Regions from separate parts of the Undibacterium sp. TJN19 genome, predicted to be linked through region 2. Evidence: predicted binding sites of a transcription regulator. Region 2 holds the regulator's gene; each other region holds the start of a gene.
What was found. Region 2 encodes FliA, which starts transcription of late flagellar genes. Its sites were predicted from a motif close to CTAAAGTTTNNNNNNNNNNNGCCGNTA; they were not measured.
Positions count from the first base shown of each region.

Region 1: a site for FliA is predicted at 5,962-5,988, ahead of ACO0LH_RS25595 (flagellin). Genes of this name have one in related genera too.
Region 3: a site for FliA is predicted at 3,418-3,444, ahead of motA (flagellar motor stator protein MotA). Genes of this name have one in related genera too.
Region 4: a site for FliA is predicted at 1,904-1,930, ahead of ACO0LH_RS21165 (tandem-95 repeat protein). Genes of this name have one in related genera too.

Region 1 covers NZ_JBMPPL010000014.1:30,297-38,137, forward strand. The annotation lists gene ACO0LH_RS25570 (FkbM family methyltransferase) at 1-268, shown strand, start outside; gene ACO0LH_RS25575 (hypothetical protein) at 257-1,216, opposite strand; gene ACO0LH_RS25580 (WbqC family protein) at 1,233-1,997, opposite strand; gene ACO0LH_RS25585 (DegT/DnrJ/EryC1/StrS family aminotransferase) at 1,994-3,115, opposite strand; gene ACO0LH_RS25590 (tetratricopeptide repeat protein) at 3,163-5,745, opposite strand; gene ACO0LH_RS25595 (flagellin) at 6,082-7,841, shown strand, end outside.
Region 2 covers NZ_JBMPPL010000011.1:45,573-53,413, forward strand. The annotation lists gene flhA (flagellar biosynthesis protein FlhA) at 1-1,612, shown strand, start outside; gene flhF (flagellar biosynthesis protein FlhF) at 1,609-2,889, shown strand; gene ACO0LH_RS23245 (MinD/ParA family ATP-binding protein) at 2,882-3,724, shown strand; gene ACO0LH_RS23250 (RNA polymerase sigma factor FliA) at 3,732-4,463, shown strand; gene ACO0LH_RS23255 (flagellar motor protein) at 4,445-5,185, shown strand; gene motD (flagellar motor protein MotD) at 5,210-6,025, shown strand; gene ACO0LH_RS23265 (flagella synthesis protein FlgN) at 6,062-6,550, opposite strand; gene flgM (flagellar biosynthesis anti-sigma factor FlgM) at 6,553-6,864, opposite strand; gene flgA (flagellar basal body P-ring formation chaperone FlgA) at 7,017-7,751, opposite strand.
Region 3 covers NZ_JBMPPL010000003.1:303,731-311,571, reverse strand. The annotation lists gene cheA (chemotaxis protein CheA) at 1-475, opposite strand, end outside; gene ACO0LH_RS12785 (response regulator) at 527-892, opposite strand; gene ACO0LH_RS12780 (chemotaxis protein) at 953-1,501, opposite strand; gene motB (flagellar motor protein MotB) at 1,550-2,479, opposite strand; gene motA (flagellar motor stator protein MotA) at 2,499-3,359, opposite strand; gene ACO0LH_RS12765 (SAM-dependent methyltransferase) at 3,478-4,227, opposite strand; gene flhC (flagellar transcriptional regulator FlhC) at 4,300-4,854, opposite strand; gene flhD (flagellar transcriptional regulator FlhD) at 4,892-5,209, opposite strand; gene dnaQ (DNA polymerase III subunit epsilon) at 5,743-6,450, opposite strand; gene tilS (tRNA lysidine(34) synthetase TilS) at 6,471-7,841, opposite strand, start outside.
Region 4 covers NZ_JBMPPL010000009.1:37,132-44,972, forward strand. The annotation lists gene ACO0LH_RS21165 (tandem-95 repeat protein) at 1-1,869, opposite strand, end outside; gene ACO0LH_RS21170 (hypothetical protein) at 2,327-2,593, opposite strand; partial or broken gene ACO0LH_RS21175 (winged helix-turn-helix transcriptional regulator) at 2,668-2,781, opposite strand; partial or broken gene ACO0LH_RS21180 (IS3 family transposase) at 2,898-3,957, opposite strand; gene ACO0LH_RS21185 (hypothetical protein) at 4,263-4,937, opposite strand; gene ACO0LH_RS21190 (response regulator transcription factor) at 5,318-6,265, opposite strand; gene ACO0LH_RS21195 (alpha/beta fold hydrolase) at 6,265-7,065, opposite strand; partial or broken gene ACO0LH_RS21200 (serine hydrolase domain-containing protein) at 7,837-7,841, opposite strand, start outside.

The sequences.
Region 1 (7,841 bases), on a different contig from region 2:
AGATGCCATATTGAAGCAGCTTGATACCTCAGTCAGCCTGATCAAGCTCGATATTAACGGTGCGGAGTATCAAGCGCTGTGCGGTGCCGCTGAAACCATCAGAAAGAACCGGCCAAACATCGTCGTGCGGATTCATAAAAAAGAAGATTTTTACAGGTTGCCGATTTTACTCAAGCAACTTGCTCCCGACATCAAGCTGTATTTACGTCAACGTAACTATATGTCCATGATGTTGATCATGTATGGCATTTTTGATTCAGCGGCTTAATTTAGCCAAGCCAAAACCATAGCGGCCAAACTCATTGCCGTTATACAGCATGTAAATTTCATTTTTGCATGCAAAAACATGGGGGTAGCAAGTCATGTCAGAATCCCAACCAGTGTCGGACAAACCCAGGCGCATTTCTTCGTCCTGACGCTGCCAATTGATCAGGTCATCAGAAAATGCATGCCCAATACGGTATGAACGCTCTCTGTTATTCCGGAAATCGCTGGCTTCACGGTAACAAAAAAACATATGATGCCGCCCCGCCATGCTGATCACGGTTGGCAAGGCCTGGCACTCATCTGCGCCCAGTTTTGATGCGATAATTTCGTGGCCATCACGTTTTTTCCAATGTACGCCGTCATCAGAAATGGCATGTCCGATTTTATATACCCTGTCCTGCTCGACATGGGTGCCTGAATGCTGCCATCCTTTGCCAAAGATGTACCACATATGAAATTGATTCCCATGTACCTGCACAAACGGGTCCGCAATCAGGCAGGGTTCATGCAGCGAAGCAGACAATACCGGGCCATCACCCAGCCGCTTAAAGGTCTTGCCTTCGTCATTGCTGACGGCGATACCAATGGCACTGTCGACCGGCACGGAACTGCGCCGGTTGACACCACCAATGTAGCCATAAATTTTATTGGCATGACGAACAACGTTCAGCGGGAAAATACCATGCTCATCAAAACACCCGGGTTTGCCAAGCGGGATGACGGTATGCCCGGACACGGCAAGAATATCCTTAAAATTCAAGGCCATATCCACATAGGCAATATGGCTCAGGTATTTACCATTGCTGGCATCGAGGCTGCGCGTGGAAAAATAGATGCGGATGAAATCGTCGAATAAAAGTACCTGTGGTGCCTGGGCAAACGCCAAGCAGTTACCAGGCAAGACATGCTCTGTGGGGTCAAATATCTTCCCTATTTTTTCCCATTTCATGGTGCGATGGCAGCTTTCATAATAATGTGTAGCCCTTGTCGAGGTAATCAGCGATATCGTCAATGGCGTTAAACATCATGATATCGATAATGGAAAGCCAGGGAACGAACTCTCGCCCAAATTGCGGATAAACACGCAAATCAGATTGAATAAAATGAAGCTGGATGTTTTTAAACAGGAAATACTCATTCGAATATAACTCCAGCCCGCCGATGGGATTCAGATAATGTGTGCCCCGCACGGCCTGACATATCGCCAGCACCTTATCCTGGTTTTTCAGTGTGTGATCAATGTCTATACCGGATGAAGGTATTATTTTTGTTTGAATGCCCAGGTAATTGCAGGTTTTTACAATGGAGTTATGCAAAAAATGAAACAGGTTCAGTTGATCATTTTTCAATATGCTCTCAATCAGAGGAAACACTTGCTTAAAGTATGGGGCGCGCTGATATGCCGCCTTGATTTGATTGAGCAGTTTTCCGGCATCGAAATTATCTGCCAGTTCCCTCTCGCAAACGTCCAGAAAATCAGAAGCATGCTTCAAGGGCAAAGAAATGACTCTATCCCTTTCTTGCTGCAAAATCCGGTTGCGGTTAATCCAACCCTTTTTTGTGTACTTGATGTTATCGTAAATGACAAATACATCAACTGCTGAAATGAGCTGAAAATAACCGATATAAGGAAAAAAATAAGGCTGCATGATCGCCACTTTTTTCTGTTCCGGTAGCTGGGCGGTTTGCATCATATTGTTGGGCATGGCGACAATACCCGGCCTGCTCATGATTGTGTAATCAGAGCAGTAATCGTGTCCAGTTCAGCCTCATTTAGCCCGGGATAGATCGGCAGACAGATGACCTTGCTGGCAATTTCCCTGGCCACAGGTAAATTACTATGGGCAGCCGATGCCAGGCCACGGTACATGGGAAAATCACTGATCAAGGGGTAAAAATAACGCCTGGCATATATCTGATGCTGACGCAGCTTTTGAAATAATTCATCACGCGACATCGCGAAATCAGCTTCCACCAGGATGGGGAAATAGGAATTATTGGGTTTGGTATCAGCGATATCCGGTACGCAGATAATGCCCTTGACACCGCTTAATTTTGATCGATACAGGTTGGCGATGTGTCGTCGCTCATCCAGGACAGCATCAATACCCTTCAATTGCAACAAACCCAACGCCGCATTGAATTCACTCATTTTCCCATTGATGCCTGGCGCCACCACAGTCACTTCATCGACAAAACCGAAATTTTTCAGATGATCAATATGTTGCTTGGTTTTCGCGTCCGGGCAAACAATCGCCCCGCCCTCAAAGGTATTAAATACCTTGGTTGCATGAAAACTGAGTATCGCCAGATCACCAAAATTAAGCAGGCTCTCGCCTCGGTATTGAACGCCAAATGCATGCGCAGCATCATAAATCAGCTTCAAGCCATAGTTGTCAGCGATTTTTTGTATGCGATCAACATCGCAAGGCCGCCCATAACAATGCACCGGCATGATGGCCGATGTCTCGGGTGTAATAGCGGCTTCAATTTTTGAAGCATCAAGATTGAAAGTTTCCGGATCAATATCGACAAAAACCGGTTTGATACCGTTCCATAAAAGCGAATGGGCCGTAGCCACAAATGAATAAGGTGTAGTAATCACTTCACCATGAATGCGCAGTGACTGTAAAGCCGTGATCAGCGCAATAGTGGCGTTGGCAAACAGGCACAAATGCTTAACGCCCAGGTAATCACACAGCGCCTGCTCCAGTTCCTGATGAAATGGGCCGCTATTGGTCAAGATCTTGTTCGCCCAGATCTTTTCCAGATAAGGCATGAACTCTTCCAAAGGTGGAAGTACAGGCTGCGTCACATAGATTGCTGAAGTACCGTCCGTTTTTTTCATTTTTTCGTCAGTAAGGTTATCAGTCAGGTGCAGATGTGCCACGCTAATTACTTAAGGCCGGCATTGTCTATTGAGAAAGCTTTCGGGGTTTCGCCATCACACCAGTTTGCCCACATCTGACGCATTGCGCTATATAAGGCATCTGCGATGATCTCAGGCTTGCACTTGATGGAATTTTCACAAATCGACCGGAGCGACATCCGTATCTCTGCCAGTTCGTCGAGCCTGTCGCACCAGTATTTTCCTCTGACGACAAAATCTTCTTCGTCACTGGCCAGAAACCCTTCCATGCCGACTTGCCCCAAAATTGCAGCGGCACTTCGTGACGCCAGCAACTTTCCATCTATCGACAGTGTAGGGACACCCATCCACAATCCATGATGGGTTGTGGTCCCCCCATTGAACGGGAATGAATCCAGGCAAATATCTATCTTGTTGTAGAGATTCAAATAATCTTCAACATTGGTACGTCCATAAAAACTGATGCGTTCAGGGGCCACGCCATGCGCTTCGAAAGCTGAAATCATTGCCTTCGTGTCAAACCCGGAAGGCATGGCACCAATCAGAATTTTTGAATTAGCGACTTGCAGCAATAAATTTGACCAGGTTTGTATGGTCAGCGCATTGATTTTACTTAAACGGTTAAAGCTGCCAAAGCTGATATAGCCATTCTCAAGTGCAGGCAAACCCAGTACTGACGGCGCCAGCGCACTTGGTTGAAACGGTGCGGCACAAGGCAAGTTAACAATCTTTTCTGTGAACAGATGATCAAACCTTCCCTCAGGCAGGTAAAACCGGTCACCAATGAAATAGTCCATCGCCTTCAGACCCGTCGTGCCCGGATAACCTATCCAGCTCAACTGAACAGGCGCAGGCTTGTGCGCCAACACCATTAATCTGTTCTTGGCTGTATGTCCTGATAAATCACACAGGATATCAATTTGGTCTGAAACAATCTGTTGCGCCACAACTTCATCATCTACTTTATTTATTTTCCGCCAGAATTTGAAGTATGAGCGTATTTCTTTGGTAACTTCGTCCTCAACTTCATTATTGTCGTAAGCATATAAATCCAGCGTAGCAATACGGGATAAGTAGTCAAGAACAGGTATGGCAAATGTGGCGACGGCATGATTGCAAAAATCACCAGACACAAAGCCCACCCTTAAAACACGTTTTTTATCCTTGACATTGTGATGCTGTGGCCAGCCTGGTATCAAAGGTGCCTCGTATCTTGTGCTGTAATCCAGATGCTCTTGAAACAGCTCTTGCGGATTGAGCTGCCCGGTTTCACTCAAGCAAAATAACAGGCAGGTATTGGCTTCGCTTTCATTCTTGCCATATGCGATGGCACGCCGAAAGTGCTGTTCTGCCATGTCAATATCAGAATCAAGCGAAATGCTTATCTGCCCCAGGCAACGGTGGGCGTTACTCAGGTGTGGGTTATTTTGCAAGGCTTTTTCGAAATAGACTTTTGCAGCAGCAAAATCTTTTTTATCCAAATAGATACTGCCAATATTATTATAGGCCTCTGCAAATTCGGGCTTCAATGCTATCGCCCGCAATAGATAAGGCAGCGCTTCATCATCCCTGTCCAGCAAAGACAGCACAGAACCGACAGCATGATGGGCTTCTGCCAATTGAGGATAGCTTGATAAAAGCTGCAATGCCTCCTCCAGTGCTTGTGGAAGCAGCTTTCTTTCCCGCAATATCCCGACCAGATTGATATGCGCCACCGCGAAATCAGGCGCAAAACTCAATAATTTGCGCAGACAGCTTTCTGCCTCTTCCAGTTTGCCTGTAGCTCTTAATAAATTTGCCAGATTATTATAAGCCGCCTGCATGGTGTCATCGATGTCCAGCGCCTTTCGATAATGCGTTTCCGCGGCCTCAAATTTCTTGTTTTTAACCAGGGCCAGGGCAAAATTGAAATGTGCCACGGCATCATCTGGCATGCGCTCTAGCGAGGTACACAAGGCTTTCTCTGCTTCTTGATAATTTGCCGCATTGAGCAGGACAAGACCCAGAAAGCGCCAGGCAATCCCATCTTGCGGATTTTTCTGGATTAACTTACGTGACAGGCGCTCGACCTCTTTGAAATTCGCCTGCGCATACAATGTCGATAATTTATTGATTTCAGGGACATTACTACCGCTTTTATGAGTAGCTGCGGCTTTTGACGCTTTGGCCGTCGCCACTTGCTGGTCTTTATTGCTCTCTTTTACTACGTCACTATCGATAGACGCAGTATTCTGAAAGTATGATGTACGTAGCTCCCGGGCTTGGCGGACAATCTCCGTGTCGCCGAACAGATTTAGTACATCTATATAAGTATCCCAATATTCTTCACATTGCGGCGCTCCCTGAATTGCTGCTTCCAGGTAAGCAAGTGCATCCTCGGGCAAACCTGTCGATACCAACAGCTTACCCAAACTGAAATTTGCCTCATGGTGATCGGGGATACTTTCCAGTATTACTTTGTAATGCGCAATGGCACCTTGTGTATCACCCGCCGCCAGCGACGCTTGCGCCAATTGCAACACCTGGGCAATCGCCTGCTCCAGCGCACGTTCTGCTGTAATTTGAGCAATATCTGGATCAGATGGGGAAGACGAAAGATGCTGACTCATTGTCAAACCTTTATTTAAAGGGATACGGCACTACTTTGAGGCCCAGGTTTTTTAACAAAAACTAATACTTTTCCCAGTCGACAATAGCAAAAAAAAACCTGTTTAAAGCCCGAAATAAACATATAAAACGTCTCAAGTATTTTGAAATGCTGCCGTTTAGCGGAATATTAAAGCCAACTTTACCCCCAAAATAAAATATTTACTTTGAGCAACCCATTAAACTTTTGAAATAAGCGTCCGATACCTGATTGCAACGGCGGTCCAATATCCTGGTAAAACAGACCAAAGTTTAAGGCCACCGGCCATATTTACATAACTTGGGTAAGGAGAAATAACATGGCTTCATTTATTAATACCAATATTGCGTCTTTGAATGCACAACGCAATCTGACTACATCTCAGTCATCCCTCAACACTTCGTTGCAACGTCTGTCTTCCGGTCTGCGTATTAACAGCGCAAAAGACGATGCTGCGGGTCTGGCGATTTCTGAACGTCTGACTTCTCAGATCGGCGGCTTGAATCAAGCTGTTCGTAATGCGAATGACGGTATCTCCCTGGCGCAAACCGCTGAGGGCGATTTGACACAAATCGGCTCCAACCTGCAACGTATCCGTGATCTGGCCGTGCAAGCTGCCAACGGCTCTAACAGCGCAAGTGACCGTGCTGCGTTGAACAACGAAGCTTCACAACTGATTTCAGAGATCAATCGTGTTGCCAGCTCTTCCAACTTTAACGGCGTTAATCTGCTGGACGGTAGCTTCACAGCACAAACTTTCCAAGTTGGTGCAAATGCAACATCGAACGATCAAATTTCCATCTCCTCCATCGCCAGCGCCAAGTCTTCCAGCCTGGGTGTTGGTGCAAGTTCCAGCTACACGACCAGCGTCTCCGGTGGTGTGAATGGCGTAGGCGGCTTCCAGTCTGGTGATCTGGTCATTAACGGTTTCAATGTTGGCGCAACCAGCAGCGACGGCGTATCTTATGCAGACAGCAAAGGTAGCGCGATTGCCAAAGCTGCCGCCATCAATGCCTCTAACGGTACAACAGGTGTTACTGCAACGGCTCAAGCTACAACTACCAGCGGCACAGCTGCAACAGGTTTTGCTACAGCAATCACTGCTGGCTCAGTCCTGATCAACGGTGTTGATATCGGCGCGCTGGCATCTGCTGGTTCTGCTGCTGAACGTGGTGCGCAAGTTACTGCTGCCATTAACGCAAAATCTTCACAAACTGGCGTAACAGCTGCATTTGACTCTTCTACTGGTGCAGTTGCACTGACAGCTGCTGATGGCAGAAACATCACTGTTTCCAAAACTGATGCATCTTCCGGTCTGGCTTCCACAGTAACAGGTCTGGGTAGCTCAACTACCGGTGCAGCCACTGCTATCGGTACTGCTGCTGCAACAACCACTACAGCTGGTACAGTTAAACTGACATCGACCAGCTCTGCCGGTATCGTGTTGGCAAATGGCGGCGCTGGTGCTGCAACAAGTGGTACAACTATCACTGGCACCAACTCCAATATCGCTGCTGGCGACATCCAGATCAACGGTGTAGATATTGGCGCAATCACTGGCGGCGCAACAGCCACTTTGCAAGGCGATGCCATCCGCGATGCGATCAACCTGAAAACCAAAGACACTGGTGTTACTGCATCAAATGTCGCTGGCGTTCTTACATTGACAAGCTCGCAAAATGCCGGCTACACCTTTACAACAAAAGGTACCGCCACGCTGGCCAACTCCGGTCTGGCTGTAGGTACAACCAATGTTGCTGGTGCCGGTGCCACTGCTGCGGGCGTGACAGCTGGTGCTACTGCTGCAACGGCAACGGTTGGCGCAGGTTTGTCCTCACTCGACCTGACGACAGCAGCTGGCGCAACTTCGGCCTTGACGACTATTGATGCGGCCCTGGCCTCTGTCAATAGTTCACGTGCTTCTCTGGGTGCTTATCAAAACCGTTTCTCTTCAGCAGTCAACAGCTTGAATACGACTTCTGAAAACTTGACAGCTTCCCGTAGCCGTATCCGTGATGCTGACTTTGCTCAAGAAACAGCGCAATTGACACGTGGCCAGGTATTGCAACAAGCTGGTAC
Region 2 (7,841 bases):
AATGGCGATTGACGCAGACTTGAACGCCGGCCTGATTGCTGAGCAGGAGGCGCGTCGCCGCCGTACTGAAGTGGCGCAAGAGGCCGAATTTTATGGCGCGATGGATGGTGCCAGTAAATATGTGCGTGGTGATGCTGTCGCAGGCATCATGGTGACGGTTATTAATATCGTCGGCGGCCTTATCGTTGGCATGGTGCAGCATGACCTGGATTTTGCCGCCGCGCTGAAAAATTATACCTTGCTGGCGATTGGTGACGGCCTGGTGGCACAGATTCCATCGCTGATCATCTCCACTGCTGCCGGCGTCGTGGTATCACGGGTTGCCAGTGACCAGGACATCAGTGGCCAGTTGATAGGACAGCTGTTTGCCAAGCCGCAGGTGATGATCATCACCGGGGCGATTATCGGTGGCATGGGCTTGATACCAGGCATGCCGCATGTGGCCTTTATCTTGTTGGCGGCTATTCTGGGTGGTGGCGGCTATCTGATGAACAAGCGCAATAACGCACCACCGCCAGAAGAAGCATCGGCAACAAGCGCTCCCACTGTACCGACCCAGGAAATGGAAGAAGCCACCTGGCAGGATATCTTGCCGGTTGATACATTGGGCCTGGAAGTCGGTTATCGCCTGATACCGCTGGTAGACAAGACCCAGGGCGGGGAATTGCTGCGCCGTATCAAGGGCATACGCAAAAAGTTTGCTCAGGAGGTTGGCTTCCTGTCACCCCCGGTACATATCCGTGACAATCTGGAATTGAAGCCTTCTGCCTACCGCATCACACTTAAAGGCGTAGAGGTTGGCGCGGGCGAGGCCCTTAGTGGTCAGTATCTGGCGATCAACCCTGGCATGGTGACTGGCAACTTGCCAGGTACCGTGACCAATGACCCGGCTTTTGGCTTGCCTGCCGTATGGATAGATGGTGGCATGCGCGAACAGGCGCAGGCCATGGGCTATACCGTGGTGGATTCCGGTACGGTCATAGCTACACATTTGAATCATCTGATCACCAGCCATGCGGCCGAGCTATTGGGACGTCAGGAAGTACAGCTGCTGATGGACCACCTGGCCAAGGAAATGCCGAAGATGGTGGAAGAGCTGGTACCGAAAATCCTGCCTTTGTCTGTCTTGCAGAAGGTCTTGCAAAACCTGTTGATTGAAGGCGTGCATATCCGTGACATGCGCACCATCATAGAAACCTTGTCCGAGCAAGCCATGCATACCCAGGACGCCAATGAGTTGACGGCCCAGGTCAGGGTTGCTTTGGGCCGTGCCATCGTTCAGCAGATCTTCCCGACGGGTAATGAATTGACTGTGATGACACTCGACAATCGGCTTGAGCGCTTGCTGATGCAGGCCCTGCAAACCAGTGGCAGTGATGGCGCAGGCATAGAGCCTGGGCTGGCCGATACCTTGTCCAGCCAGACCGAAGCTGCGGCCCAGCATCAGGAACAACTGGGTTTAACCCCGGTCTTGCTGGTGCCAGCCCCGTTGCGCGCCCTGTTATCACGCTTCTTGCGCCGCACGCTGCCGCAATTGAAGGTTTTATCGCATGCAGAATTACCTGAAACAAAAACAATTAGAGTCACCAGTCTGGTCGGAGGTCAATCATGAACGTCAGAAAATTTACCGCTAATACTTCTCGCGAAGCTTTGCGCCAGTTGCGGGATGCACTGGGTGCAGACGCGGTCATCCTGTCCAACCGCAATGTCGATGGCAAGGTGGAGATACTGGCAATGGCCGATGAGGCCATCAGCGCGATAGCGCCGGCGTCAGGTGATCAGGCCCCCGTACCGGATGAACCAAGGTTTGCGCCACGTTTTCAGGCGGAACCTGTAATTGCCACGCATCGGCCCCTGAAAGTGACGGTACCTACTGAGGTAGAGGTGCCACCGGTGAGTGTCAGCGAATTAAATAACGTGATGTCTGAAATACGCTCCATGCGCAGCATGCTGGAGTCGCAACTGGCTGAAATATCATGGACGCAAACCCAGAAGCGCCAACCGCAAAAAGCAGAAATCCTGCGTGAAATGCTGGCAACGGGGTTTAGCGCAAGCCTGTCGCGCTATCTGGTAGAAAAATTGCCAGAGGCTGAAAAGATCGATAATGGCTTGGACTGGATCAAGAATGTGTTGATACGTAACCTGTCCACCATAGACAATGAAAACGAAATGCTGGAGAAGGGTGGGGTATATGCCCTGGTCGGCCCTACCGGCGTAGGCAAAACGACGACCACGGCCAAATTGGCCGCACGGTGTGTAATGCGTCACGGCCCTTCCAAGCTGGCGCTGATTACGACCGATGGATACCGTATCGGTGGTTTTGAACAGCTGCGCATCTACGGAAAAATCCTGGGGGTGATGGTGCATGCGGTCAAGGACGAGGCAGATTTGCGTATTGCCCTGGCTGAATTAAAAAACAAACATACGGTATTGATTGATACTGTCGGCGTCAGCCAGCGCGACAAAATGGTGACCGAACAAGTTGCCATGTTGTCAGGAACAGACACCCCGGTGAAGCGTCTGCTATGCCTCAATGCAACATCAACTGGTGAAACCCTGAGTGAAGTGGTGCGTGCTTACCAGGGAAATGGTCTGGCCGGTTGCATTTTAACCAAGCTCGATGAAGCTGCCACGATAGGCGGCGCACTTGATATTGCCATTCGCCAGAAGCTGATGGTGTATTACGTCGCCAGCGGCCAGCGGGTACCGGAAGATCTGCATATCGCCAACAAGCAATACCTGATTGACCGCGCCTTTAAATTGAAGCGCGAAACCGCTGCTTTCCGCTTTCTCGACGAGGAACTGCCTCTGCTAATGGCGGGTACAGCCACAGGCGGCCGTATTTCAGGAAGTGCAACTACGGCAAACCGGGAGGTGTCTCTTGGCTAGATTTGATCAGGCAGAAGGTTTGCGCCGCATGCTGGCGGGGCCCAAGCCCCGGGTATTTACGTTTTTGTCGGCATTGAAAGAAGACGAGAAGAGTGGCATGCTCGTCAACCTGGGGGTTACCCTGGCACGTCAGGGTAACCAGGTCACGATGGTTGACGCCCGGGCTTCGGAAGACAGTATTGGTGCCTGGCTCAACGCAAGCAATGATCAGACCTTATTGGATGTAGCGCAACAACAGCGTACAATGAAGGAGGCGATTAAAATCGTCGCTGCCGGCTTGTCGGTCACCATGTTGACGCGCAATGCAGATTGCATGGCAAAATTACCGCCAGAAGGTGCGCGGCAATTGTCCAGGGTTTTTGATGTGGTCGCGCATCGCTCGGATCTGGTTATCGTTGACAGTGAAATCAACCTCGAAGCTGGTTTTCCGCTCGCCTCTCTGGATGATAGCGAATTGGTGATACAGGTTTCTGCCGACCCTGACATGATCAAGGCTGCATATGGCCTGATCAAGCGGGTCAGCAACAGGTTGGGTCGACGTGGCTATGGTATTTTGGTTTCTGGCGCTTCGGAAAAAGAGGCAAGATTGATTTATACGAATATGGCTCAGGCGGCAGGCCGTTATCTGGCGGTGCCTTTGCACTATGTCGGCAATGTGCCGGACGATGAACATTTGAGAAAGGCGGCACATTTGGGACGCTCAGTGATTGATGCTTTTCCGAAGGCGCGTGCTTCGCTGGCTTTTTCCAGGCTGGCTGAGCAATTGGCGATGAGTGCACGCACCACCTTGGGCATAGAGGGAGTCCCTGAGTTGGGTGTTGGTCTCGGAATTTAATTAAAAAATGTACACCGCTAGCGGAAAGTCAGATAAAAATTTCCTCCTGAGGGAGCACGCCCCACTGGTCAAGCGCCTTGCTTACCAGTTGAAGGCGCGTTTGCCCCCCAGCGTGGAGGTGGATGATCTTGTGCAGGCCGGCATGATAGGCTTGCTGGACGCCGTTAACCGCTATGAAGATACCCACGGCGCGCAGTTTGAAACCTATGCGGTGCAACGCATACGCGGTGCCATGCTCGATGAATTGCGCAGCAGTGACTGGTTGCCGCGTGGTGTGCGCCAGAATATGCGCAAAATCGAAAATGCCATGAATAGTCTGCAACAAAAGCTGGGGCGACCACCACTGGAAACCGAGGTGGCAAAATCGCTCAAGCTCAGTCTCGAAGAATACCAGGATTTGCTGACCGACAGCGGTGGCCATCAACTGGTGTATTACGAAGACTTTCATGACGCCGATACCAAAGAGCATTTTCTTGATCATTACTGTTCTGACCTGTCTGGCGACCCCTTGCAGGATTTGCTGAACGATGATTTCCGTGATGCCGTGATCGGTGCGATTGACAGCCTGCCTGAACGCGAAAAACTATTGATGGGCCTGTACTACGAACAGGAATTGAATCTCAAGGAAATTGGCGCCGTGATGGGGGTCTCAGAATCGCGGATATCACAATTACATAGTCAGGCCGTGGCCAGGCTCAGGGCATACTTAAGGGAGAAAGCGTGGACTGGGCTAGCGTAGTCGGACTGATTCTGGTTGTCGGCGGCATCGTATCTGGCCAATTGCTGGAGGGTGGACGCTTGTCTTCCTTGGTGCAGCCAGCGGCATTTGTGATCGTGGTGGTCGGTACACTGGGCGCGGTCTTGATGCAAAGTCGTTTGAATTCATTCAGGCAAGGGCTGCGCATGCTGCGCTGGATCGTTTCCGAGCCGCCTGACACCAGCAAGAAGAATGTTGAAGATGCCCTGGTCTGGAGCGTGGTTGCCAGGCGTGAAGGCTTTTTAAGCCTTGAACGCTATATGAATGCCTCTACCGATCCTTTCATTGGCAAGGGTTTGCGTCTGGTGATTGACGGTATAGATCCAATACGCCTGAAGGATATCCTTGACGTTGATATTTCGCTGTATGAAATGGAGCAACGCCAGGCCGCAAAAATCTGGGAAGCAGCTGGCGGTTATTCGCCCACTATCGGGATTTTGGGCGCAGTGCTGGGCCTGATTCATGTGATGGAAAACCTGAGTGACCCATCCAAACTGGGTGGCGGCATTGCAGTTGCTTTTGTCGCCACGATTTATGGTGTAGGCATGGCGAATTTGTTGTTTTTGCCAGTCAGTCATAAATTAAAAGAGATCATCATGCGTGAGGTGACGAGACGTGAAATGCTGTCAGATATCTTCTACAGTATTGCCCTGGGCGACAGCCCGCGTGTGGTTGAGGAAAGACTGACCAATCATAAAAACTAAGCATGCCTCATTAAATCAACTCATATGGCCAGAAAAAAATACCACGAAGAACCAGAAAACCATGAGCGATGGCTGGTTTCTTACGCGGATTTTATTACGTTGCTATTTGCTTTCTTTGTGGTGATGTATGCCATTTCTTCGGTCAACGAAGGTAAATACCGGGTTTTATCGAATTCACTGACCGGTGCTTTTGGCAAAGTCATGGTGCTCCAGCCAAAACCGGTGGAGAGTAGCAGCGACCCGGCAGTCAGGCTCGATCCGCTGCCGCTGATAAAAAATCGCGCCAGCGAAGCATTGCGTAAAGAACGTGCGCAGATGACTACCATGGCCAAAGACATCATGACTGTACTGGAACCACTGGTGCGCGAAGGCAAGGTCAGGGTCAGCCAGACCAGCCGGGGTATTACCATAGAAATCAATGCCAGCCTGTTGTTTGCCCCTGGCGATGCTCGCTTAAACGTGGATTCCATACAGGCTTTGAAAGCGATTGCCGGTGTGCTCAAGATTGATACGCATGCAATCCAGGTCGAAGGGCATACTGATAACGTACCTATCAAAAATCCGATTTACCCTTCCAACTGGGAATTATCTGCGGTCAGGGCCAGTACGGTAGCACGCTTGCTGACCGAAAACGGCGTGGATGAGGCGCGGGTGACTGCGGTGGGGCAGGGCGCAAAATTGCCAGTCAGCGAAAACGAAACGCCAGAAGGGCGTGCCAGAAACCGGCGGGTGTCGGTCACTATTCTGGCTGTATTGCCCGAAGCAGCGGTCGATGTGCCGATTGCGCCAGTGAAACCAGTCAGCAGTTCCTTGCCACAAATTAAAACAGACCCTAATTAGGATCTGTTTGCTTGATACCCGCTTCTTTTTTGAGGTTCAGGTAGCTATATAGCCTTTGCCAGGTGTGTTTTTAATTGTTGACTGGCCGTTCGGGCCATACATTGAGCCAGCAGGGTTATTTTGCTGCAACACATTCAAGGTGGCCTGGTTTATTGACAACCTGCGGTTGATCAATGTGCCATTGGTGCGGTTAACTTCTTTTGCCTGTTGAGATATTTGTAATAATTTTTCCCAATAGCCTGCCAGCGTACTGACGTTGCCTGCATGTTCCAAATAGGCGCGCATGCCTTCAATATCTGCTTTATAGCCTAATTCAACCAGGCAAGTATTGCGCTTTCTTTCCAGTTCGGACATCTTGCTGACCAGTTGCCCTTTGCTTTGGATATATTCATTGAGCAAACTGACATCGCTTTCAACAAGTGCGGACTGTTCTTTCTTCAGCAATTCAGCCAAGGAAGACATGGTATTCACTTCTTCCTGTATACACTGTTCAATGACAGCGTGTCCGGAACTTGTTGCGTTCATGATCAGCGTTTTCTGGCGTTAAGTAAATCTTTGACAGTTTCCAATAGCCCATCAGCGACTTTCTCTGAATTGACCTGAAAACGGCCTTCAGAAATTGCCAGTTTGATGGCTTCCACCTTCTTCGTTTCGAAGACAGCGTTGCTTGCCTGCGTGCTTTGCAATGCCTGCAATTGCGTGGACAGGGTTGAAATCTGTACATTATGGGAAGGCGTTGGAACTGCATCCGCCTTGCTATCCGCCGGTTTTTCCGTGCGTGCCTGCTGCGGGCTTACTGGAAGTCCGGAGGTCTTATTTAGTGCGTCATCAATTTTCACAGCGATACCCTCAGTATGGGAATTACAAACATCTACATCCAGTTTATCGGCTGTGTAATTTTAAACTTTAACCTTACTTCAAAAAAATATTGCATTAATTTAATTGTATTGATTAACGGAAACATACTCAAAATATTTTGAAATATTTTCTTTTAATAAACTATTTCTATAATGCCACCGCTTTTAGCCAGACCACTGACAGTCTGACCTGAACTGGTTTTGGCTTTGGCAACCTGTCCGTCGGACGCGTTATTGAGAGCGATGGCATCTGTCATTACCTGAAAACCTGGCCCTGAGCTGATGACACGCACCGATTGTCCCTGTTGTATGACCGATGGATTCTTCATCGCATCGACACGCAGCACGCTGCCTGAAGGGATGGATACCTGCATGGCCTTGCCCACCGCCTGATCTGGATTGGTAACCACACCTGCCGGTAGTTTGGAAATATCCCCTTTTACCTTGGTCAGATCTGCCAGTGTCAATACCTGTCCCTGCACAACCGGGTTGGTCGCTACGTAATACTCGGCGGTAACCTGCACATTCGCCTGCAAATAGATTTGCCAGGCTGTGGGAGCTACGCACTTGATAACAATCGTAATTTTGCCCCAGGGCTTGCTGCCGGGTGGTAAATAGGGGGTAGGGCTGTCACAGGCGGCCAGATTAAGACGTTTATCAACTTCACCAACCGTGACCTGGACTTGCCCAGGTTGTGCCGCCGCTTGTTGTGTCAAAAAGTCAAGAGCAAGCTGGCGCAGCAGGGCTTGATCCTGCAATCCTGCTGGATTGCCGCCATTGATTGCCGGGTTGGCTGCCAATGCCATGTCAGCCGCAGCGAGCAAGCTGGCAGCAGCGAACAGTTGTATTAATGTTTTTAAGGGTTTCATCAGATTACCCGCAGGTCTTGGTTCCGAATTCCATTTTAGAACAAGCACGCTGTATTGAATGCATAAGCAAGCAGGGAATTCAGTGTCTGC
Region 3 (7,841 bases), on a different contig from region 2:
TGAATGCAGTTTTATAGACGACATTCAAATTTTCATCATCAAGATTTTTATGGGAAAAACTGGCAATTGGTGCAGCAACTGCAACCACATCTTGTGAAAGCGACTGCAACAGCATTCTGACATCCGCAACCGCATCCTGATCAACTGGAGTGCCCAGTCTGTGCCCATCGAGCTGCATCTTCAAAATGTCTTTTGTAATGAGGAAAGCATCAACATGCTCTGCCGTTAAAGCCATCTCTCCCTTGCGTATCTTGTCAAGCAATGATTCAAGGATATGCGTCACTTCCGTCATATCGTTTAAACCAAAGGTAGACGCGCCTCCTTTAATAGAATGCGCGGCCCTGAATATGGCATTCAAATCCTCCGGATCCGGGGAGGAGATATCGACGGCAAGTAACAATTTTTCCTTCTCGGCAAGAAGCTCTTCCGCCTCGTCGAAAAAAACTTGGAAAAACTGACTCATGTCAATCGTCATTATTAAACTCCGTGATTTACATTTGTTTGCCCAGACAAGCGGCTTATTTATTTAGCCAATCACTTTTTTAACTACTTCAGTTAATTTTTGCGGATCGAACGGCTTGACCAGCCAGCCATTTGCACCCGCTGCACGTCCTTTTGCCTTCATGTCATCGCTTGATTCTGTCGTTAGCATCAGGATAGGTACGCGTTGATAAGAAGGCAATCCTCTGAGTGATTTAATCAAGGTCAGACCATCCATCCGTGGCATATTCTGGTCGGTCAAAACCAGGTCAACTACCTGATTTCGCGCCTTTTCCAGGCCATCCTGGCCATCGACGGCCTCAATAACCTGATACCCTGCGGCCTTCAAACTAAATGCCACCATCTGCCTCAACGAGCCAGAATCATCCACAGCTAAAATTGTCTTGGCCATATCTACTCCGTTATACAAATTGAAGGCAGTTTACATAAACTGCCCTTTGTTTTTTCAAACTTAAAATAACTCAATGTCACCACTATCCAGATGTTTTTGGTGCACTGCTTTTCGCAACAAATTTTTCAGGTCCGCACTTTGTTTTTCAAGACGCAAAGTCGTTTCACGCAAAACCGCAGTCAGTTCATCGGCCTCGCCATTGTGTTCAATATCGTCGCCAAGCACACCTAAAGTTTTCAATACATCCCGCAAACCTTCGCAACGCTGTAGCGTTCTGGAAATCAATTGACTGGTCAGATCCTGAAATTGCAGACTGGTCACCGCAGAATTAATATGCTTTGCAATCTCTTCCTGAATTGTTCTGAGTCGCTCCACACTGGCTTCCGACACGCCACCTGAGCTGATAATCAAATTGATTTCTTCCTGCTCACTCGATATCGCTGCGTGCAATGCCATAAAGCTCACGCCCAGTTTTTCGATTGCCTCTCCTAAGAGAATAGTCGTTTGCGCCAGGTCTGTTTCGACTTCGAGCAAATGTGCATTGCCGTGATCGGACACACCGGATAAAAGCTGCTTAACCTGAGAACCCAACATTTTCTTTTTGGACATCTTAAGCATCCCATCTCTACATTTTGACTTAATGATGCTGCGCCATGACTACTTTTCAAGCTTGACAGAAATTTCTGTGCTTGCGTCAGATTGGTTTGCGACTTCAATTGAACCACCATCCTGAGAAGCAGACTCTTCTGCTTTCTTGTTCATCACAATAATGCTTATTCTGCGGTTGATAGGATTCAAAGGATCTTGCTTGTCAAATAAAACCGAAGAAGACAGGCCAACCACACGAAGCACTTTGGTTTCATCCATGCCGCCATAAATCAATTCCCGCCTTGATGCATTTGCGCGATCAGCCGACAATTCCCAGTTACTGTAACCACGTTCACCACTGCCATAAGGCGCAGCATCGGTATGCCCGGACAAACTGATGCGGTTTGGCACATCATTCAATGCCTTGCCGATCTCATGCAATATCTCTCTTGTATAGGGCTGCAACTCAGCTTTAGCTGAGGCAAACATTGGTCTGTTTTGCTCATCCACCATTTGTATCCGCAAGCCATCCGTGGTGATATCCAGCAGCAGCTGTTTTTTATATTGCTTTAGAGTAGGATTGGATTCAATCGCCGCCTCAATCTTCCCTTTCAACACTTTTAACCGGTCAGCATCGACTTTTGCCAATGCGGCTTCGGCGGCTTGCAGGTTATAGGTTTTTTTTTGCGAATCAATATCGCCTTTGCGGTTTTGACCATCCCTGGCGCTGAGATCTTTGCCACCGCCCTTGATAACGCTGGAGCTGTCGCCACTGCCATCCCCCCCAGCCATTGCCACTTTCAGAGGGGTTTGAAAATATTCGGCAATACCGTTCAAATTACCCTTGGCGGTAGAGCCCAGCAACCACATCAACAGAAAAAAAGCCATCATCGCTGTCACAAAATCGGCGTACGCGATTTTCCAGGCGCCACCATGATGGCCGCCAGCTACTTTCTTAATGCGTTTGACGATAATCGGTCTTAATTCTTCGCTTGCCATCATCAATCCTGAGTTTTTGTTATTTAGATTTTGATTGCTTAATGTGGTCTTCTAATTCGCTGAAGGTTGGTCTTTCTGTGGAATACAAAACTTTTCTGCCAAACTCAACAGCCAATGCAGGCGCATAGCCGTTCAGACTGGCGAGCAGGGTCACTTTGATGCACTGGAATGTCTTGGAAGACTCATCCAGTTGTTGCTCCATCAGACCAGCCAGTGGCCCTACAAAGCCGTAAGCCAGCAAAATACCCAGGAACGTGCCGACCAACGCATGGGCGATCAATATCCCCAGCTCAGCCGGTGGAATACCTACTGACTCCATCGTATGGACCACCCCCATCACCGCGGCAACGATACCAAACGCTGGCAGGCCATCACCCAGTTTGGCGATAAAATGCGCCGGGACAGCACCTTCGTGATGATGCGTCTCCAATTCATTATCCATCAGGTTCTCGATCTGGAAAGCATCCATATTCCCGGAAACCATCAGTCGCAAATAGTCCCCGATAAACTCCATCATGTGATGGTCATGCACAATCGCAGGATACTTGCTGAACAGCGGGCTTTCTTCAGGTTTTTCGATATCACCTTCAATGGACATCAAGCCTTCTTTGCGTACCTTTGTAAGTACATCAAAGAGCATGGTCATCAACTCCATGTATAAGGCCTTGGTGTATTTAGAGCCTTTAAGCACGCCAGGTGCGGCTTTCAACGTGGCCTTCAAGGTTTTGGCATTATTGCCGACCAGAGAGGCGCCAACGGCTGCGCCGCCTATCATCAGCAGTTCCAGCGGCTGGAACAATACCGCAATATGCCCTCCGGACATGACAAAGCCACCAAAAACGGAGCCTAATACAACAATATAGCCGACAATAACTAACACGACCCTTTACTCCTTAGAGAGGAATTCAAAATATCGACCACACCACATCATGAGCCTATACCAAAAAGCACAAACAAAAGTTTAAATATTGCTTCAGGAATACATTTCACTATGATCATTATATGCGCCAGACATACAGAACGGGGTCATTCGCCTTGCTTTTTATAATTAAATCAGGCTCAACACCGGGTATCGGAAATTCATAACTCATCAGCAAAGTACCGGTCCGCATTTCCGACCGCGCCTTATCCCAAAGCCCGGGCATGGCCGCCGGGGACAAGTAAGCAAAAACCACATCGAATTCACCCAGATTCAAACGCAAATAATCTTGCAGGAAAAAACGCAACTTACCTGCGGCAAATTTTGCTCTTATCCAGCTGACGAACCAGGGAAAAGGGGCAATCTCCACACCATAAAAATACTGATCCCGCCTCACGCTCGAAAGCTTTGCAGACAAGCCACCAAAGCCGCTGCCAACATCAATAAAACGCAATGACGGACTTGTTGGTAGTTGTTCAAGAATACACGGCAACAAACTAGATTTGGAAGGAAAATATGGAACTTGCGTGCGGTAGGTTGACCAAAACAACAATACCATGACGGCAAATACCGACAAACTGAGCGCCGGACGTAGCTGGAAGATTAAAGAAGCAATGACGGCGAAGGGAAAAATGAACTGAATAATCCACCACCACCAGCTCAGGCGGCGGATGGCAGAGATCAGGACAGCCAGAAGGGAGTGGAAAAACAACAGAAGGTACGGGGTGATAACGCCGCCAAAATACCATTTATCGAATATATAGAGAGAATACGAGACAAAAAGCGCAACAAGCTGAACCAGCAAAGCATGAAAAGCTGGTGACGACACTGCCTTCGCTTCAGTAGGGAATTTGCCTTTGCCGGTTTTCGATGGGACTACCTCCAAGGCACCTCCTCAATTTTAAGCGACCATCTCCAAAGTGGCTTCAGCGTCTTTGGCTTTTTTTGTCTTGCCTGCCCTGGAAGGGACATGGCACAAACCACATGCATAATCATCATGCAAATCCAGGCTATGCGCAACAAAATGACCGCCGCATTTGCAACATTTTGCAAAGCTTAGCATTCTGCCCTCAAAAAACCGCACAAGTGTCCAGGCACGCGTCAGGGATAGCACTGGCTCTTCACCGGCAGGAACGGCAATTTGCTCCAGATAAAGACGATAAGCCTTGATGACCGCATCAATACCCTCAACACCCGCATGCTCACGCAAATATTTATGAATATTCATAAACAAGGAGGAGTGAATATTCGGTTGCCAGGTAGTGAACCAGTCGGTCGAAAATGGCAACATCCCTTTCGGCGGGGATACTCCCTTCAACTCCTTGTAAATCTTAAGCAAGCGCTCACGCGACAGCGAAGTTTCCGATTCCAGCAATTGCAATCTGGCGCCCAGGTTGACCAATTCAATCGCCAACTGGATTTCGTGTGCTTCATTTACTACGCTTTTGCCTGCCATGATTTTTCTCCATCCAACCAATAGTTATGCTGACGAATTAATGGATTTCTTCCACTGCCTGACCAGCCATCAGGATCGCTGCATGTGAATGAGCCAAAGCACGTTCTTTGTTGTAATTTGTCAACATGCACAGGATGGAGCTATCTTCAAACCTGAAACGCGCCAGCATCATGTTGGAACCAGCCAATTTCAAAATCTGGGCATTATTCAAGCCTTCGATCAGATCTGCAATTTCCTTGCCGATACCCAAACGAAAAATAGCGGTCGCTTTATCAGCGCGAATCATTTGCTGCGCAAGCATCAAATAACTCAAGTTGGCGTCCCGAATCTCAGCCATCATATCGTTCTGCGTCATCTTCCTACCCTCCATTCTGTAATCAGCGGCACGAATTGCGTTGCCAGTGAGATACATTGTGCAGGCTAGAAATTTAGCGCTGTATCAGCAGGAGTACGTATTTAAATCCAGAAAAAAACGAGAACATGCCGTAGGAAATTATCCTACAAGCAAATTTTGACATCTGCGAAATAAAATTTCACAGAAAATAGATTTTTATTTTTTAGATTGAGCAAAAAGACTCAATTAAAAATTTTCAACAAAAACAAAGACTTAAGAAAAATTTTAACTATTCCTTTATCGTCTCTTTACCATTAACGGCAAGGAAATCGAAAACTTTAGGAAATATTTAAAAATATTTTCGAATTATTTCCGTAAGCTTCTAACGGTTTAAAACCATAAAAACTTTAGGATTTTTTTCAAAAAGTTCAAAAAAAAATCACCCGTTAGCAACAGGTGATTGTTTTTTTAATACTTTAAATAACAAATTGCTATTATTTAATTTTCATTTTGGCAATTTTCATACTCAGGAAATGATAACGCTAAATCGTTTTTTAAGAGATAGAACGCCAAATACACCTATCACGGATCTGCTTATCCAAACCTGTCAGCAATAATTCATGTTCCTTCATTTCATCTTCGGATGCGAATTGGACCGAAATTTCGCCCAAAGGAACTTCAAAGGACACGACCGTTTGCACTTTAGGCAAGTCATCTTCATGATCATCGATCTCAAAGCTGTTTTGCCCGCGAGACATTGCCAAAAACACATCTGCCAAAAGCTCAGCATCCAGCAAGGCACCATGCAACTTGCGATGTGAATTTGATATTTCATAGCGGCCGCAAAGTGCATCCAGGGAATTTCGTTTGCCTGGATGCAATTCTTTTGCCTGCACCAGCGTATCGATCACCGAGGGACATAACTCAGAAAAAGGCGCCAGGTTCAGTCTGGTAAACTCGGCATTCAGAAAACCTATATCGAAAGGCGCGTTGTGGATGATGACTTCGGCATCTTTGATGTAAGCACAAAACTCAGCAACGATTTCAGCAAATTTCGGTTTATCACTTAAAAACTCGGTCGTTAATCCATGGACAGCCAACGCGCCCTCTTCTGAATCACGTTCGGGATTGATATAGCGATGGAAATTATTTCCCGTCAGCTTGCGGTTCACCAGCTCTACGCCACCAATCTCGATAATCCTGTCGCCATTGCGGGCATTCAGACCTGTCGTTTCCGTATCTAAAACTATCTGTCGACGCATTTCAATATCCAATAAATTCTTTAGTTAGTATCAAAAGACCATGACAGGCGAATGCGTGCATTTTCGCCATGTGTGCAAAAACTGCTTTGCATCCCCACCCCTGCGGCAAACAATAGGTTTGCCTTCTCAGACACAAAAGGCAAACGCTCGCGCTGCCAGAACGGAATTTGCAGTGTCTGGTAGTGGCTTTTCATATCCCGCGTATGCCGGTTGTCGGCCAGTTTTAAGCGCTCGCCACCTCTGCGCAAGTGCAATGATAGCTGCTGCTGCTTCAGCCACTCAAGTTCCAGGCCATCATCAACGGGCTCAAAATGCAGAGTGCCGGCAAACTCAGGAAAATGTATGCGTGCCTGCCCTTGCCAGGCAAATTCAATTGAAAACCCTGGATCAACAGGCATATTTACCGTATCCGACAGAAACACAGCATTCTTGAAGCGGTGAATGGCATGCTTGCCATGATGTACAGTAATGCGAGCATCATCACGCCCGCCAAATAGCTGGCTTTGCATCTCTTTTAATCTGGCAGTGGTCGGCATCCGAACACCTGCCTGTGACAACCAATAGCGAAACAAATTATCAATACGGTCAGCGCTAAGCTGTCGCATTGGCTCTATACCCAATCCCTCGCCAAGTTTGCAAGCGACCAGATCCTCCGCTGCCATTTCAGTCAGCAAGTTTTGTGCAGCCTGAAAATGCAATGCTGATCGCCCCAGACGCTCAGAATAACCTGGAGATAATTTTTCCAGTATCGGCATAACCTGATGCCTTATCGCGTTTCTGACATAACGGTGATCAAAATTTGATTCATCCTCTATGCAAGATAGCTGATATTTTGCCGTGAAGGCTTCCAGTGTAGTTCGCTTCTCAGCCAACAGGGGGCGCGCCAGCATGACCTCATCATGACCAAACAAATCAGGTGCCAGATGACAGATATCCATACCGGACATGCCAGCAACACCACTGCCTCGCAACAATTGCAAGAGCAAGGTTTCTGCCTGATCGTCTTGATGATGCGCAGCAAGAATCAGCTTGATCTGGCGGTCTTTCGCCAACTGCCCAAGCGCCTGATAGCGCCCTTTTCTGGCAGAAGCCTCAATCCCTTCGCCGCTATCCGTTGTAACCGTGATGCGCGCTGGGAAGAAGCCGACGCCGTAAGCATAGCAACTTGCCTGGCAGTGCGCCAGCCAGGCATCGGCGTTTGGGCTCAGGCCGTGATGAATATGGAAGGCATATAAGGGGATATTAATTTGACGGCAATATTTCACCGTCAAATCCAGCAACACCGTAGAATCCAGGCCACCACTGTAGGCAACGGCCACACCATTTTGCACATTGCCATCACAGAATTGCTCTATGATGGCATCAAGTTGCTTAGAAAAACCTTGTTCTAA
Region 4 (7,841 bases), on a different contig from region 2:
CGATGTCACGAGATGGCCAAGGTTGTCGTAAATATTGACGGTTTTGATGCCCGCTGCATCCGTGACTGTGACGCGTCTGGCGGCATCGTCATACTGATTGATTGCAGTAGCCTGATTACCTTCGGTAACGCTGAGCACACGACCTAAACCATCATAGGCATAGGTGGTTTGTACTGTAGTGGTCACATCCAGTTTTGAGAGAAGGTGACCGTTCTGGTCATAGACGTAGCGGGTTTCGGCCTGACCTTCTGTCGCGCCACTGAAGGTGGGATCCACCAGGACTTTGACAAAGCGGATGACACTGGTCAATTGACCATGGGCGTCGTAGCTCATGTCGGTACGCAAAATATCAGTCCTGGACTGCGCCTGACCATCTTTGTTATGGACCAGGTTTTGTACTAAGGTATTGATGGTGTCGGCGGTTTCATTGCCGGTAAGGCTGATGGCATCGAGCGACTGGCCGGTATAGGCCAGGGCAGTAATGCGCTGGCCCTGGGCATTGTAGCGGTATTCGGTGATGCGCCCTTCGGCACTGACAATAAATCTGAGCAATTCGCCACGGCCAGAAGGAGCCGGCTGGTAATAATAACGCGTGACGCTACCATCGGCAGGTAATGCCGGACCCGCCCCATCGGCATCCGCTGTCAGGTAAATTGTCTCGCTACGCAGTTGTCCAAAACTGTCGTAGGCGCGGGCAACGGTGTTGCCGTTGGCATCGCGACTGGATGTTTGATTGCCTTGATCGTCATAGGTCATTTCATCGACATGACCGTTGTCGCCAGCAACACTGAGCAAATTGCCGTTAGCATCGTAATGCAAGTCGGTGTGGGAGACAGACAGATCAGACAGTGGCTGATCAATGGCGATCAATTTACCATTGGATCCGTAGGTCAACACGGTGCTGTGGTGTAAAGCATCGTCGACGGTGGTGATGCCGTTCCCAAAATCATAGGCAAAACGGGTGATATTGTGTTGTGCATCTTCAATTTGCGTCACACGATAATCACCCGCGATTTGCTTATAGGCGAAGGCGAGTTGTGTCCCGTCATCTTGTGTGATGTTGGAAAGACGCTTGCTGTTTCCGTCATAGGTGTAACGGGTGCTATAGACACTTTCCGTACCGCCCTGCTCTGCTGGTGCGATTGTCAGCGTTACGGCAGACAGGCGATTTTGTGTGTCGTAGACATAATGTACGGTGCTTTGATCATGCCATTGTCCGGCCTGATCTTGATAATGGGTAACAACTGCAGTGAGGTTGTTGCCGTCATATTGGTAGCTGGTGGATACACCATTGTCTGCCGTTGCCTTGGAGAGTAAGCCATTGGCATTGTATTCATAGCTGACGCGATAGCCGAGCTGGTCAATGGTGGCTAATAAACGCCCGCCTGTGATGTCATAGGATTCTGATAGACCGCTGTCGCCCTGACTCCAAACGAGTTGAGCGCCATCAATGCTGAGGGTGCTTTTAACTTCCCCTTCCTTTTGACCGGTATATTTTTGCAGGGCATCGTCCCAATGGAAGGTGACTTGCGAGCCATCGGCATCGGTCTTGACAACGCTGCTGCCCGCTACGCCAATCTGGCCGATCACATCGATGCGTTTGGCATAAAATCCTGTCAGCCAGTTATCACCATTGTCGTCTGTAAATTGGCCGTTACTATTGTAGGTGCGCAAAACACCAAGATCGAGGCCATGATCGAATAATTGCAGATCCTGGTTCTGAACAATCAAATTGCCATTTTTGCCATTGACATAGACTCGCTGCCCGTTTCGCCCTACCTGAGATTGACCCAACTGATTTCTTTGTCCTAGCAAATTCAATGCATTCAAATTCGCGCCCAAACCCTGACCATTTACTATTCCGACCATTTTGCTAACCCTTTACTTTTCGTAAATATCAATCCGTCGACATTGCTCAATAGAAATTTAAATTGGCAAATACATAACGAATTAACTGCACCATTACCTATATATGCAAGGCATCCACGGAATTCAAAAAATGTTTAGCGATTTCTTCAAAAAATTTTGAATGATTTTATTTATTTCAAAAATGAATGGCAAAACAGAAATTTCCACGAGGTTTAACGGATTTAATGTTTTTATGAAAACTATTGAAACTGCGTTGAATTTGTTAATGCTCAATAACAATGTTAAATAATTAATTCTTCTTTTTGTTGTTACTGCGTGTTACAAGAACATATTTGCCTTGACACCCTTGACAATGGTGGAGATGGGCGACCCATTGTTTTCAAATTGTTCCGCACAATACGCTACCTGTATGCCTGCGCGTTTGCATACACCTGACCATCAACCGCGACCGCAACGATTACCGCGCGAAATGGCTGGAATTGAGTTGGATGGCTTTTGGTGCCAAGGGCTTGGTCGCCATCACCTTTTTGGTTTGGTTTGTGCGTTTGCTAGCTGAATTGACCGTGTCAGTTTGATCCACCTTCCACTTCCTGGCGAAGGCTACCACCCGGTCATGCGACCCTTCAAATCCCAGTTCTTTCAGATCGAGATGGAGCTGCTTTAAGCTTCGTCGCTGCTTGCGATTTTTACCCGCTTCGGTTTTAAGCCAGCTTGAAAGCTGCAATGCATATTTGTCGATGGGACTGGTTGTTTGTCGCTCCGCATAGGCTGGCTCTGTGACTTCAGAGCGCAGATAGCGTCGCGCAGATAGCGCCGGACAGTGTTGCGAGAGATGCCAATTCGTCTGGTGATCTCCCGTAATGGAATCTGGTCACGAATGTGCCAGCGTCGAATAATACCTAGTAATGCCACGTCAATCACTCCTGCTCCCTGCTCATTAAGATAAGTAGGATTGTGTGCTAAACGTGGGTCACAATAGATGCAAATTATCCAGCAAAGTGGAGGTGCGGCGTAAAACTTGGACTGGTTTATGCCGTAAATCCGAGGCTTTTTCGGTATTCGAGGGGACTGAGTGAGCCAAGGGATATTTTAATGCGTTTTTCGTTATACTAGCGAATGTAGGAATCAACTACTTGAACGAATCAGCTTTGCGTTGTGTATCATTGAGAGCCACCCAGGCCAGCGATAGTGGGCGCCACGATCAGAGTGAACGATAGGTCGGTCTCCGCCGTTTTCTACCGTTTCAATGGCAGCATCTAACATCGTATTCACCAGATCTGCATCTGGACGTGTACCGATAGATCAGCTGATCACCAAGCCATCAAAGCAATCGATTATTGGCGATAAATACACTTTCCCAGCCGGAATCTGGAACTCCGTGATGTCGGTAAGCCATTTCTCATTTGGGGTGGCAGCCTGGAAGTCCCGATTGATGAGATTCTCCGGCGCTGGGCTGATTTCGCCCAGATAGGATCCATACCGACGCCTTCTGTTAGCGGTGACGACCAGACATTCCTGCTTCATCAAACGTTGTACGACTTTCTCCGAGATAAATATCTGGCGCCTGCCAAGTGCAGCACGCATCCATCGATAACCGTAGCAACGATGATTGCACTCGAACACTTCGGTGATGGCGAGACGCACATCAGCATACTTGTCAGCGCCTCGGAGTCGGATTCGATGATAAAAGTAGGAGCTGCGCGCGAGATCAAGTTCGACCAGAAGTTCTGACAGCGAATAGGTTTGCTTCAGGGCATCAACCAGCAGCGTCTTCTCCCGGTTGCTCAGGATCTGCAGATCGACGCCCAGGCTTTTTTTTAACAGTTCATTGGCCTTCTTCAAGAGTTGGTGTTCTAGCTGTAATCGCCGGATGTCCCGCTGAAGCGACTCGACTTGCCGCTGCAGCTCTGTTTGCTCAGGAACTGGCTTTGAATCGTTCTGGTGTCTCATTGATGGGGCTGCCTCACGACCGAGTAATTGATTCTTCCAGTTATACAACGTCGGCCTGCATACTGCTAGTTTTTGAGCAATTGCTTGTGCACTTGTCTTCCTGGTACACAGATCAATGACTGCCGCATTCTTGAATTCCGTGCTTCAAACACTTGATCCGAATAAATTTATTTACGAAGGCGTGAAGCCGGTCCAAAGCGTCCTCTAGCTTGTACTTCTCGATAGCTTTGCGAATGTGCTCGGTTACGACCTCAAAATCGCGTTCATCGGCAATGGCCGTAAAAGCATCCAGCTCGGCTACTAGCTAATCACTGAGTAGCCGCTGGGAAATCTTCCGGCAGTCGTCGATCAGCACGCCATCGCTGAGCTAACAGTTTTCTTCGCTATCGTACGAAATTAGACCCTAACGCGGTGGGCAGATGGAAACGAGTTCGTTAGGCTGCTTACGGATTAGGGTAGCTTTGGGAGTCTACCCGACAATAGGCCTCTCGTATCGTATTAAGATCCTCCAATGTTGGACCTTCGATGGATGACCCCTGAAACATCACACTATTTCTCGTTGAAACTGGGTGGCCATATGCCATGAGCACATGCCCCATTTCGTGAGTCGTAGTTATTTTCAGCCAATAATCCAAGTATATTGTTTGCGAAAGGGTGCTAAATTTTTGCAAATTCAGGTTTATTGTTGCCTTCTTTTTATAGTTACCATCGAATACAACACTAGTAGAACCGAAAGAGTCCGCGGTTGGCGTACTACCAAATCTCACTACGATGTCCGCGTCAGGCGTTGACACGAGAATAATAGCTCCAATTCCATTCCCGGCACTCGACCAATTGTTGGCGCTATAAAGAATTGCGTTCCGGTAGATAGATCTATTGTTTCCAATATCCACACCTGGGGCATTGCTTAGGTCGACATACAACGTAATCGGGAAGCGCTTCCAGCGGCTGATAAGAATTTCATTCTTATAATTGGGAGTGTTCCCGCAGGAGCCATATATGGTCACGTCTGATGGGATGACTTGACTTGATTTTTCTGAATTGCTGCCGCCCCCGCATGAAGCGAGAGCGCCCAGTAAAAAAACAAAGGAACAAATTCGTAAAGTTGAATGTTTCATGTTAGTAGCAATCTAAAAAATATTGATGTACTGAATAACCCAGGAAGCAGGCCCGGACAGGATGCGGCTTCAAGTCGTTCGGCTTGTGTTGATTCATTTTCTCGTTCTCGGCGTATTTCTTCCGTGAGTTAAGGTTTGAATCGGAGCTGGGACGACAATATTCGTCACGGCTCGTCTCGTTGCGCCCAGCGCTACCGCGATCAGAAGCCGTCTGTCTTTCATTTTTCGCTCGTTGTACTTCATGCTGAACGTCGCTCACCAAAAGCCAGGACAGTCCTGCTTGTCGAACGCAAGTAGTGCTTTCAGTTTGACAGTTCGCCTGTATTCCCGTAAATGATGCAGATGCATCATGCGGGCGTGGCAACTATGAGCGAGGCAGGTCAGATGTGGCCAATCAAGATGGCAAGTTCTCCTTTGCCACGAACACCGAGTTTTACATAGATTTTCTGGATGAAATTGCGCGCGGTTGCGGGCGCAATTTGCATGCGCCGAGCGACTTCTTTGTAGGATAGTCCTTGACTGAACAAGCGCGCCACCATCAATTCCCTGTCGGTCAGGCGCGCCAATACCTTGTCACTCAAGGCAAAAACGAACAATAGCCCGCGCTGCTGGCGCACTTTCATGCGTATTTTTGCGCCGCCAAATGACATGACACCGACCCGACTTAAGGCAGCAAGGACCGCGGCCGGCAGTCTATGCCCGTGCCAATTTGGAAACTCCAGGCTCACTATTTCGGCGAATCGTGATGTGCAATATTCAAGCGTGCCACCAGGCGTAATCACCGCCATCGCCTTGTCACATTCCGCTGCATCCATTCCCCGCAAGCGATTCAATTCGAAGGCTTGGCGTAGATGCGGGGCTAGTAATTCGAGCAGTAATTCCTCGTCTCCCGTAAAGTGCCGCGCATTGTGCGCACGGTAGAGTGAAATGCCATCCCAATAGGCAGTTTCCGAATTTTTTGCCGCGATCACCAAGCCATTGTTGTGGTTGTAACGATTTGCGTAATCTAGCACGATCAGCTTGTCGCGCTTGGCGTATAGGCACTGGGCATTGAAATTATAAGATCTGTCGGGAAGCGAGGTCACAGATTGGAGCACGGTGTCCCTGCTACTGATCTGTTCCCAATCCAGGTGGATGCTATCTGGCTCATTGTGCATTGTCGAGGAGTGGACGGTTGCCGTGTCGGCACCGACCTCGACGGCCATCATACGGGCCGAATCGAACGCCATTACCTGCTTGGTGATGGCGAAGGCAAACTCGGGAAATTCGTCGATGGGGACGTCCCGGGTACCGCGATACAAGCGCAATAGGAAATCGTTATAATCCATTAAAGCCCGTTGGTGGATACGCAGACACCATCAATGGCGGGCAACCAATGTTGTGACGCTAGTTCGAGGTGCGGGAAGTGGCCCGACTCTACAACCTGAATATGTGCGTTTTTGAGAAGCCTGTGCAGTGACTCGGTGTCTTCTGCAAGATCCAAATAGGGATCGAATGAGCCAAATATTGCCGTCACAGGACCGGGGAACGGGCATGGCAGCGGCAAGGCGCCACGCGCGAGCAGGCTGTCGAGGACTTGTTGAAAAGTCCGAAAGTCAAATCCAGCTGGACTCGACATCAATTCGGCAAAGCGTTCGCTATGAGACTTGGCATCCGGGCTCCAATAATAGTCGGTAAATCGCGGCACCTGCAATATCGCGCCAATCAGGCTCCAAAAACAAGCCGGCGCCGGTTCGGATTCGTATGCCTGGAGCGCACTTTCCAGTATGGCGGTAGGCGCTTTTTTCATCAGAAGGCGCGCAAAACGGTGGTAACTAATAGGCAAATCGAAGGTGGGTGCCAACAGCACCATGCTGTGCAATTGTTGCGGCGCCAGCGTTGCCAAATCCAGCGCGAGGCGGCAACCGAAGGAATTGGCGAGCAGGCGAATCGGCTTTCCCAATGCGACAAAATGTCGATGCAATTCGCTAGCGGCCGCTTCCAGTACAATGTCGTAGCTGATCGCATGGGGGCCGCTAGACCGCGGCTGCTCCCACCAAGCGATATCGAGCTGCTCGTTGATCCAGGTGCGCTCGGCCACGCTCGACAGTCCCGGTCCGCCATGCAGGAAAAGTGTGGAGTTAGGCATTGAAAAAGTCTCCAAAGATCAAATTCCAATCATATTAAACTGAAATCTTCATCCGTAGCGCCAGATATTTGAGGCTGCGCCGTTGAGGATGCAGCCTACAATTTGATTTCCATCTTTCGTCCAGAAAATGCGCATGCGGTTGGCCTTGGACGTAGCACCTGACCGATAATTCTCGACACCAAGCAGCCTATCGAGTGGCGATACGTTTAAGGTCGAGACCACTGGATGACAAATTCTTGGCATGGAGTGCTCGGCAGCGCTCCCAGTTTCATAGTGCGCTGCAAGCCGATCATGCGACTTATCACGCGCCTGCTATGTGAACGCCCTATAATTGGCGCAAGGAGAACGCGAATGCAAAACCTGAAAAATTTGATTCTTGGCGACATCTTCAGAGAAGCGGCAAATCAAGCAGTGAAAGTAGCGGTTGCTGAAGCTGATGCTGCGAACTTGCCAAGAGCATATGACCCCTGATTTTTCACTGATACGCAGCGCAGTTGGCGAAAAATGCCGACTAACCACGCACAATCAGTTGTCGTAACGCAACTCTAGAAGCCGATTGAGTTCCACGCACCCCGCCAGCGCCCCACATCCTCGGGCTACTGAAGTAGCGCTTTCTCCGTCGCCGCGTTCGCGGCTGAGTTACTGAAGGGCAGGTATGTCGAGGCGACAGAACAGCACCATAGTCGATCATGCTCAATCCATATCAGCAGTGACTGCCTGCGATTTGATCCCTATCTCTTGCGGCATTAATGAGTAGCCGGCGGTGTTGCACTAAT